One region of the Xanthobacter pseudotagetidis genome, then DNA from elsewhere that is predicted to be linked to it. Evidence: riboswitches for the same ligand, from Rfam matches in the RefSeq annotation. Region 1 holds a riboswitch; the other holds the start of a gene.
The links. A riboswitch is a leader RNA that binds a small molecule or an ion and turns the genes downstream of it on or off. The one in region 1 is predicted to bind glycine.

Region 1 (4,836 bases):
GTGCGGCAGGCCCGACTGCACCACCATCGCCGCCGCATACGCCCCGGCCCCGTAGAGCGAGGCGCCGGCGAAGTTGACGACGCCCGCATCCCCGGTCTGCACGTTGAGGCCGATGCAGACGGTGGCGGTGAGCAGCACGCTCGCCAGCATGAGCAGGTTGAAATGGTCGTCGAGGAACACGAACGCCACGGCCAGGGCGGCGACGATCGCCGCCGCGCCCATGACACCCTCGTGGGCGGTGAAGGCCGTCGCCAGCGGGCGGGCGAGCGCCGGGCGGCGCAGCAGCCAGCCGAGCGCGAGCGCGAGCGCGCCTGTCGCGGCCACCTCCCACTGGTGCTCGCCCTTCAGCAGCAGCACCACCCATGCGGCGCTCGCGGCGATGGCGCCGAGGCCCACCGCGCGCGGATGTCTTGCGAGAAGCTCCGGCATGGTCAGACCCTCTCGCTCGGGGCTTCGGCGAGCAGGCCCGTGGGCCGCCACGTCATGATGAGGATCACCACCGCGAAGGTGAACACGTCGCGGTAGGCGCTGGGGATGGGCAGGGCGACGGTGCCGATGGTCTGGAGCGCGGCGAACAGGAATCCGCCAAGGAGCGCGCCGTAGAAGTTGCCCATGCCGCCGATGATGGCGGCCGAGAAACCGGCGACGCCGAGGAACAGGCCCATGCCGAAATTGATCTCGTTGTAGTAGAGCCCGTTCATCACGCCGGCCACGGCGGCGAGCGCCGAGCCGAGCGCGAAGGTGCCGAGCACCACCAGGTCGAAATTGACGCCCATCAGGCGGGCGGTCTCCGAATCCTGCGCCACCGCCTTCATGGCGAGGCCGTAGCGGGTGCGGTTGATGAAGACGTGCACGGCGATGATCACCACGAGCCCCGCCGCCAGCAGGATGAGGCTGTCATAGCGCAGGCTGACGGCGCCGAGCTCCATGCTGCCCGAGGGCAGCAGGCGCGGGAACGGCTTGGGGTTGGCCCCGTCCGGATAGAACAGGCGCACCGCCTCGCGCAGCAGCGTCCCGGCCATCAGCGTGATGAGCAGCACGTTGAGGGCGGGCGCTTGCCTCAGCGGCAGCACCAGCACCCGGGCGATGAGGATGCCGAGCAGCGCGGTCACGAGGATCGCCCCGGCGAGCGCCAGGGCGATCACCGCGAAGGAGCTGGCGGCGATGCCCGACGCGCTGAGCGCGGCGGCCACGGTATAGGCCGCGAACGCACCCACCATGAGCACGTCGCCGTGCGAGAACTTGATGACGTCGAGGACGCCGAAGAACAGGGTGAAGCCAACCGCCACGAGGGCGTACATCATGCCCAGCATCAGGCTGTTGGTGACGTGCTGGCTCAGCGCCGCCATGTCCATGGAGAAACCGGCTCCGGTGTGAATGCGGGAAGGGTCGGGGCGCCGCCCCCCGCGGGGGGCGGCGGCAGGCTCACGGGCGCTTCTTCAGCTTGCGCTGGCCGGTGGCGTATTCCGATTGCTCCCAGGGAATCCACTTGCCGTCCTGGACGATGTAGGTGGTGATGAGCGCCAGCTCGTTCTGGCCGTCCTTGTCGAAGGTGATCGGGCCGACGATGGAGGCGGCGTCCTTCACGTCCATCAGCGCCTTGACCACAGCCTTGCGGTTGGGGCCGACCTTCTCGATGGTGTCGAGGAGCAGGTTCATGGCGGCGAAGGAGAACGGGCCCCAGATTTCCGGCGGCTCCTTGAAGCCGGCCTTCTCGTACTCGGCCATGAAGAACCGGCCGCCCGGCAGCTTGGCGATCGGTACGCCGGCATGGAAGGCGAGGGCGCCCTCGGCGAGCGGGCCGAGCGTGGCCGCGAAGGTGTCGGAGACGATGCCCGAGGCGCCCTCGAACTGCACGTCGCCGAGGCCGAGCTTGTCCATCTGCGAGCGGATGCGGATGCCGAGCGGGGCGAGGCCGGCGAAGTAGATCACGTCCGGGTTCAGCGCCTTGATCTGGGTGAGCTCGGCGGTGAAGTCCTGCTGGTCCGAGGAGACGCCGAAGCTGCCGAGGATCTTGCCGCCGGCATCGGTGATGAACTTGGTGAAATACTTGTTGTGGCCCTTGCCGTAGTCGGTGGTGTCGTGGATCACGGCCCAGGTCTTGAAGCCCTGCTGCGTCATGAACTTCGACGCGGTGAATTCCTGGCTGAGCATGGTGCCGTTGACGCGGAAGACCTCGTCGAAGTCGTTGCCGCTGGTGATCTCGGGCAGCACCGCGCCCCAGACGATCGCGGGCAGGCCGAACTCGTGGAACACGTTCACGGTGCCCATGGCGACGGCCGAGCAATAGTGCGCCACGGCGCCGATGATCTTCTTGTCGGTCGCCGCCTTGGTGGCCACCTGGATGCCCACGTTCGGCTTGCACTCGTCGTCCAGCGCCACGAGGTTGTAGGTGTATTTCGCCTTGGGGTCCTGGTTGCGCAGGGCGACCGCGAGGCTCGCGGAGTTGCGCGCGCCGATGCCGATGGCGGAGACGCCGCCCGTGAGCGGGCCGATGAAGGCGACGGACACCTCGTCCTTCGCCTGGACCTGGGAGGCGCCGAGCGCAAGGCAGGCGACGGCGCACGCGGCTGCCCGTCGCAGCCGGTCGAGAGCTACGTTCATTGTTCCGATCCTCTGGAAAAGGTGCCCCGTTGGACGGGGTCTGGAAGAACCGGATGTGAGGATAGACAATCATTTTCATAAAAGTCAAACGACTTGAATAAAATTTTCATGGACCGTGGATCATGTAGCTTCAAGCCTTTGCGAGGCCATGTGCCCACATGCGCGGCGGCGAGGCCGGCGGCCGCTGTTGCGCCGCAATGCGATCTCTGGGACAAAGGCGCGTCCGACCATGTCGCGTGGGAGAGACCGCTCGGGCGCCTGCCGCCGGGGCGGCGCCGACGGAGCAAGCGCCCCAGGAAACTCTCAGGCAGAAGGACCGCGCGGCAGGACGATCTGGAGAGAGGCGCTGGCGGGACAATCTCCCGCGGGGCGCCCACCGAAGGGGAAATCTTCCGCCAGGAGCCGCGCGCTCCCGGCGGCGGATTAAGCTCTCAGGTGCCGGGACAGATGGGGCTCGCCGGGGCGCTTCGGCGCTCCTCCTGTCCCCGTGCGCTTCGAGAGGAAGCCATGTCCCATCTCGCCGTCATCGGCGCCGGCATCACCGGCGTCACCACCGCCTATGCGCTCGCCCGCAATGGCCACCGCGTCAGCGTCATCGAGCGCGAGCGCTATCCCGCCATGGACACGTCGTTCGCCAATGGCGGCCAGCTGTCGGCCAGCAATGCCGAGGTGTGGAACCACGCCTCGACCATCGCCAAGGGCCTCAAATGGATGGTGCGCAGGGACGCGCCGCTGCTGCTGAACCCGATGCCGTCCTGGCACAAGTATTCCTGGATCGCGGAGTTCCTCGGCGAGATCCGCAACTACCGCGCCAACACGGTCGCGACCGCGCGGCTCGCGGTCCTGGCACGGCGCCTGCTGATCGAGACCGCCGCGCGCGAGAACATCGACTTCGACCTGGAGCAGCGCGGCATCCTCCACGTCTACCGCGACCGCGCCGGCTTCGAGCATGCGGGCCGGGTCAACGCGCTCCTGGCCGAAGGCGGGCTGGAGCGCCGCGCTGTGACGCCGGAGGAGATGCGCGCCATCGAGCCGGCGCTGGAAGGCGCGTTCCATGGCGGCTTCTACACCCCCTCGGACGCCACGGGCGACATCCACAGGTTCACGCGCGGCCTCGCCCATGCCTGCCGCAGGCAGGGCGTCGCATTCCTGCACGAGGCGAAGGTGGAGGCGGTCACGGCCGATGGGGCGGGCGTGCGCATCCGCTGGTCCCAGGCCGGCCCGCAGGCGGGCGCCGCCGAGGTGCTGGAGGCGGACGGCGTGGTGATCTGCGCCGGCATCGCCAGCCGCGCCCTCGCCGCGCAGCTCGGCGACCGGGTGAACATCTATCCGGTGAAGGGCTATTCCATCACCGTTCATCTCGACGACGCGGAAAGCCAGGCCGGGGCACCGTGGGTGAGCCTCCTGGACGACGCCACCAAGATCGTCACCAGCCGGCTCGGGCGCGAGCGCTTCCGCGTCGCCGGCACCGCCGAGTTCGCGGGCGAGAACCGGGACATCCGCGCGGAGCGCATCGCCCCGCTGGTGCGCTGGGTGCGCACGCTGTTCCCGGGCGTCGGCACCGGGCGCATCCAGCCCTGGGCCGGGCTGCGGCCGATGACGCCGTCCATGATGCCGCGCGTCGGACCGGGCCGCCGGCCGGGCGTCTGGTACAACACCGGCCATGGCCATCTCGGCTGGACGCTCTCGGCCGGCACCGCGCACCTGATCGCAGAGGCCATCGGCGCGGCGCGCTGAAGGCGGCGCGGCCTCGGCGCTCACCCCATGCGGCACGCGCCTGCGCGCGCCGCACCGAGGCCACCGCTGCGCTTTCTGGCCGGTCATGGCAAGCGCGGGGGCGCCGCAGCCGGAGGGGCAGGCCCGGCGCGCTCGTCTTCGAGGCGGCGCGGTGGGGACGGCCCCGATGGGCCGCCACTCCGCCTCGCGGCTCCAAAATCGCATCGATTTCAGGGGGATAAGTGGTGGGCGCACTAGGGCTCGAACCTAGGACCCGCTGATTAAGAGTCAGCTGCTCTACCAACTGAGCTATGCGCCCGTTCCGGGTGGCCCCGGAAGGAGGCGTCCGTTTAGCAAAACGCCCCCGCCCTTACAAGAGCGGAGGCGCACTTTTTTGCCGGTCGTCGGATCGGTCCAGCCGGCACGGCGACGGTACGCCGCCGCGCCGCAAGGCTCACTCCTTGAAGGCCTCCTCACGGGTCTTCTGCACCGAGGGCAGCAGCACCATCACCAGCG
Region 2 (4,836 bases), 460 kb from region 1:
ACATAGGCGTAGGACAGCTCCCCGCCGATCTCCTTCGTGCCGGCCGGCACGAGATCCACATAGTCGTTGGTGGCGGCCGGGCCGGTCCACTTCACCAGAAAGCCCGCGCCGATGCCGGGCTTGGCCGGGGTGGATATGGTCGCCTGCGGCACGCTCACGCTCGCCTGGGTCGCGGCGGTCTTCGGCGCGGTGGTCTTCGGCGCGGGCGGCGCGGCGACCGTCTGCGCGAGGGCGTCCTTCAGCTCCGCCTCGTTGCCGGCGCGGATGTAGCGCCCGCCGGTCCGCTCGGCGAGGCAGGCCACCTGCCGCCCCTCCTCCCGGGTCAGCCCGAAGCCGACCACATGGGCGGTGAAGTCGACCCCGGTCTTCTCCAGCTCGGCCGCCAGCGCGCACGGGTCCGCCTGGCAGGTCTCCACGCCGTCGGTGATAAGGATGACGGTCGCCTTGTCCTCGGTCGAGCGCAACGCCGCGGCGGCCTGGCGGACGCTCTCGGTGAGCGGGGTCTTGCCCAGGAAGCGCATCTTGTCCGCGGCGGCCGCGATGGCCGCGCCGCTGCCCGCCGCCGGGGAAACCACCAGCTCGATGTCCGCGCAGTTGCCCTTCTCCCGGTGGCCGTAGGCCATGAGCCCGACCTCGGCGGTGGGCGGAAGCTTGGCCAGCGTCTGCTTGAGCGCCTGCCGGGCGATCTCCAGCTTCGGCCTGCCGTCGATGGCGCCCCACATGGAGCCGGAGGCATCGAGGACGATCATGGTGCGCTCGGCGGCGAGCGCGGGCGCCGATACGACGCAGAGGAACATGAGAAGAATACGGCTCAGGCGCATGCTGAATCTCTATCCCGTTCGACCACTTCGAACCCCGCGCCGGGGAAGGAGCCATTCCGTGAATAGAATTGCAACCAGAATCACAGCCTCAAAGACGAAGATTTCCTCATGTCCATGTCCCTATCCGCTTGATGCCACGGGCGCGCGGATAACTACGTTGGCGCCACCGCAGCGCCTTCCAAATCAGGCGACTTGACCGAGAATGACACAGAAAGGCGGCGCGTGTTGCTCCCGGACGGCGGACGGCGTCGGGCTGCCCCCGCCCCGGCTCATTGACGCCCCCGCCTTATCGCCTATGCTGCGCCTCGGCCGTGCGACTCGCCTTTCAGGGGTGGCGCGGCCATCGGACGATCCCTGCGGGAGAGACCGGCGGCCTTTCGGGGCGCGGCCGGCGCCGAAGGCGCAACCGCCCCGGAACCGCTCAGGCAAAAGGGCCGCAGGGGGACGAGCCTCTGGAAAGCAGCGCCCCCCGCGCGAGCGGGATTTCGCGCTCACCGAAGGAGTAAGCCGCGCCCTTCCACGAGGCGAGGCGAAATCTCTCAGGTTTCCCGGACAGAGGGGGCGCCGCGCGGACCCGGACACGGGGCCGCCAGATTGGCGCATCCTGTCGGGAGCCTGTTATGGCGCAGCCGGACGAAAATGCGGGTCCCCTCCAGAAGACCCCGCTTCACCTCGAACACATCGAGCTCGGTGCCCGCATGGTGCCGTTCGCCGGCTACGAGATGCCGGTGCAGTATGCCGACGGCATCATCGCCGAGCACAACTGGACCCGCGAGCATGCGGGCCTGTTCGACGTCTCCCACATGGGCCAGGCGATCCTGCAGGGGCGCGACCACGCCGCCACCGCCCGCGCACTCGAGGCGCTGGTCCCGGCCGACATCCTGAACCTCGCCGAGGGCCGCCAGCGCTATTCCCAGCTCACCGCCGACGACGGCGGCATCATCGACGACCTCATGGTCACCCGTCCGGCGGGCCACGAGAATGACGGGCGCCTGCTGCTGGTGGTGAACGCCGCCCGCAAGGAAGTGGACTTCGCCCACATCGCCGCGCGCCTGCCCTCCTCCGTGCGCCTCGACGTGGTGGAGGACCGCGCCCTCATCGCCCTCCAGGGGCCCGAGGCCGCCATGGTGATGGAGCGCCACTGCCCCGACGCGCTGCTGCTCGGCTTCATGGAAGCAAGCGTGCTGCTGGTGGACGACTTCCCCATGCAGGTGTCGCGCTCCGGCTACACCGGCGAGGACGGCTTCGAGATCTCGCTGCCGGCGCTGGAGGCGCCCATTCTCTGGGCACGCCTCATGGCCGAGCCGGAGGTCAAGACCATCGGCCTCGGCGCCCGCGACAGCCTGCGGCTGGAGGCGGGGCTGTGCCTCTACGGGCACGACATCGACCTGTCCACTTCCCCCGTCGAGGCCGCGCTCACCTGGTCGATCCAGAAGCGCCGGCGGCTGGAGGGCGGCTTTCCCGGCGCCGCGCGCATCCAGCGCGAGCTTGCCGAGGGCACGGGCCGCATCCGCGTCGGCCTGAGGATCGAGGGCCGCCAGCCGGCGCGCGAGGGGGCCGAGATCGCCGCCGCTGGCACCGTGGTCGGCACCGTGACCTCGGGCGGCCACGCGCCGAGCCTCAACGCGCCGATCGCCATGGGCTACGTGCCGCCGGCCTATGCCGCGCCGGGCACGGCGCTGGAGGTCCTGGTGCGCGGCAAGGCGCTTCCCGCCTCGGTCGTCGCCCTGCCCTTCGTGCCGACGCGCTACCACCGCAAATCCTGAACCGGGGGCCTCAAGACATGACCAGCGTGCGCTACACCAAGGACCACGAATACATCCGCCTCGACGGCGCGGTGGCGGTGGTCGGCATCTCCGACTACGCCCAGAGCCAGCTCGGCGACGTGGTGTTCGTGGAGCTGCCCGACATCGGCAAGACGGTGGAGAAGGGCAAGGAGGCCGCCGTCGTCGAGAGCGTGAAGGCCGCGAGCGAGGTCTATGCCCCCCTCTCCGGCGAGGTGGTGGAGGTGAACGCGGAGCTGGAGGGCAATCCCGGCCTCGTCAACACCGACGCCGAGGGCCAGGGCTGGTTCCTGAAGCTGAGGCTCGCCGACCCGTCCGAGCTCGACGCCCTCATGGACGCCGACGCCTACAAGGCCTTCCTGGAGACGCTGGGCTGAGGCCGGCGCGCCCCCGCCGGCCCCGTTCGATCGAGAAAGACGCATCATGCGCTATCTGCCTTTGACCGCCGACGACCGCGCCGAGATGATGGCGCGGATCGGCATCGCGTCCGTGGACGTGCTGTTCGCCGACATTCCGAAGGACAAGCGCGAGACCGAGCTTCCCGACCTGCCGCGTGCGAAAGGCGAGCTGGAGGTGGAGCGGCAGCTCGCACGCCTCGCCGCGAAGAACGTGCCGGCGGGATCGGTGCCGTTCTTCGTCGGCGCGGGAGCCTATCGCCATCACGTGCCGGCGAGCGTCGACCACCTGATCCAGCGCTCGGAGTTCCTCACCTCCTACACGCCGTATCAGCCCGAGATCGCCCAGGGCACGCTGCAATACCTGTTCGAGTTCCAGACCCAGGTGGCCGAACTGACCGGCATGGAGGTGGCGAACGCCTCCATGTATGACGGCTCCACCGCGGCCGCCGAGGCGGTGCTCATGGCCCACCGGGTCACCCGGCGGCGCAAGGCGGTGCTGGCCGGCAACCTCCATCCGCACTATCGCGCCACCATCGAGACCGTCTCGCGCTATGCCGAAGACGAGGTGACGGCGCTGGCGCCGGTGCCGGCGGGCGGGGAGGACCTGCTGTCGGCCATCGACGAGACCGTGTCCTGCATCGTCGTGCAGTCGCCGGACGTGTTCGGCAACCTCGTCGACCTCAAGCCCATCGCCGCCAGGGCGCACGAGAAGGGGGCGCTGCTGATCGCGGTGTTCACGGAAGCAGTGTCGCTCGGCCTCGTCGAGCCGCCGGGCGCCCAGGGCGCCGACATCGTCGTCGGCGAGGGCCAGTCCATCGGCAACGCGCTGAACTTCGGCGGCCCGTATGTGGGCCTGTTCGCCACCCGGCCGAAATTCATCCGCCAGATGCCCGGCCGCCTCGCCGGCGAGACCGTGGACGCGGAGGGCCGGCGCGGCTTCGTGCTCACGCTCTCCACCCGCGAGCAGCATATCCGCCGCGAGAAGGCGACCTCCAACATCTGCACCAATTCAGGCCTCTGCGCGCTCGCCTTCACCATCCACCTGTCGCTGCTCGGTCGCGAGGGGCTGACGCGGCTCGCCCGCCTCAACCATGCCAGCGCCTGCGACCTCGCCGACCGCCTCGTGGCGGTGCCGGGGGTGGAGGTGCTGAATGCGACGTTCTTCAACGAGTTCACCATCCGCGTGCCGGGCAAGGCGGCGGACGTGATCGAGAAGCTGGCGCGGAAGGGCGTGCTGGGCGGCGTGCCGTACTCGCGCCTCGCGCCGAAGGCGGGCCTCGACGACCTGATCCTCGTCGCCGCCACCGAGACCACGACCGAGGACGACCGCGCTGCTTTCGCCGCCGCGCTGAAGGAGGTGCTGGCATGAACCGGATCCTTCCGAGCGCTGGCAGCGCGGCCTCCCTCTCCCGCTTGCGGGGGAGGGTCGGGGTGGGGGCATGGCGCCATCCCCACGGCGGCGCCGACGCCGTTTCGATAGTCTTCCCCCTCCCTAGCTCTGCCCTGTTCTTCCCCCTCCCTAGCCCTCCCCTGTTCTTCCCCCTCCCTAGCCCTCCCCCGCAAGCGGGAGAGGGAATCGGCGTGCGCGCAGCCGCCATGGTCCGCTCATTCGACAAGGTGCTGGCATGAACCGCGAAGGCCGGGGCGCCACTGCCCCAACCACCGGGAGCGCCTCGCAGGCGCCCGCCACCTTCACCGGCAACCGGGGCCTGGACCTGGAGGAGGGCCTGATCTTCGAGATCGGCCGCGCCGAGGTGACCGGCGTCGACATCCCCGAGCCGCCGGAGTTCCGCGCCCGCCTGGGCGGCCTGGAGCGCAAGGTGGCGCCCGATC

Region 2: it holds a riboswitch for glycine, as region 1 does, so the genes downstream of both, gcvT (glycine cleavage system aminomethyltransferase GcvT) here and V5F67_RS19505 (D-amino acid dehydrogenase) in region 1, are expected to answer to the same signal.

What each region holds. Positions count from the first base shown of each region.
Region 1 is NZ_CM195534.1:4,259,307-4,264,142, reverse strand. Features, by position in the region: gene V5F67_RS19520 (branched-chain amino acid ABC transporter permease) at 1-429, opposite strand, end outside; gene V5F67_RS19515 (branched-chain amino acid ABC transporter permease) at 432-1,355, opposite strand; gene V5F67_RS19510 (branched-chain amino acid ABC transporter substrate-binding protein) at 1,426-2,604, opposite strand; glycine riboswitch at 2,832-2,933, shown strand; gene V5F67_RS19505 (D-amino acid dehydrogenase) at 3,052-4,341, shown strand; tRNA gene V5F67_RS19500 (tRNA-Lys) at 4,564-4,639, opposite strand; gene V5F67_RS19495 (tripartite tricarboxylate transporter permease) at 4,775-4,836, opposite strand, start outside.
Region 2 is NZ_CM195534.1:4,719,583-4,724,418, forward strand. Features, by position in the region: gene V5F67_RS21620 (VWA domain-containing protein) at 1-821, opposite strand, end outside; glycine riboswitch at 1,169-1,268, shown strand; glycine riboswitch at 1,271-1,380, shown strand; gene gcvT (glycine cleavage system aminomethyltransferase GcvT) at 1,442-2,587, shown strand; gene gcvH (glycine cleavage system protein GcvH) at 2,605-2,982, shown strand; gene gcvPA (aminomethyl-transferring glycine dehydrogenase subunit GcvPA) at 3,029-4,372, shown strand; gene gcvPB (aminomethyl-transferring glycine dehydrogenase subunit GcvPB) at 4,629-4,836, shown strand, end outside.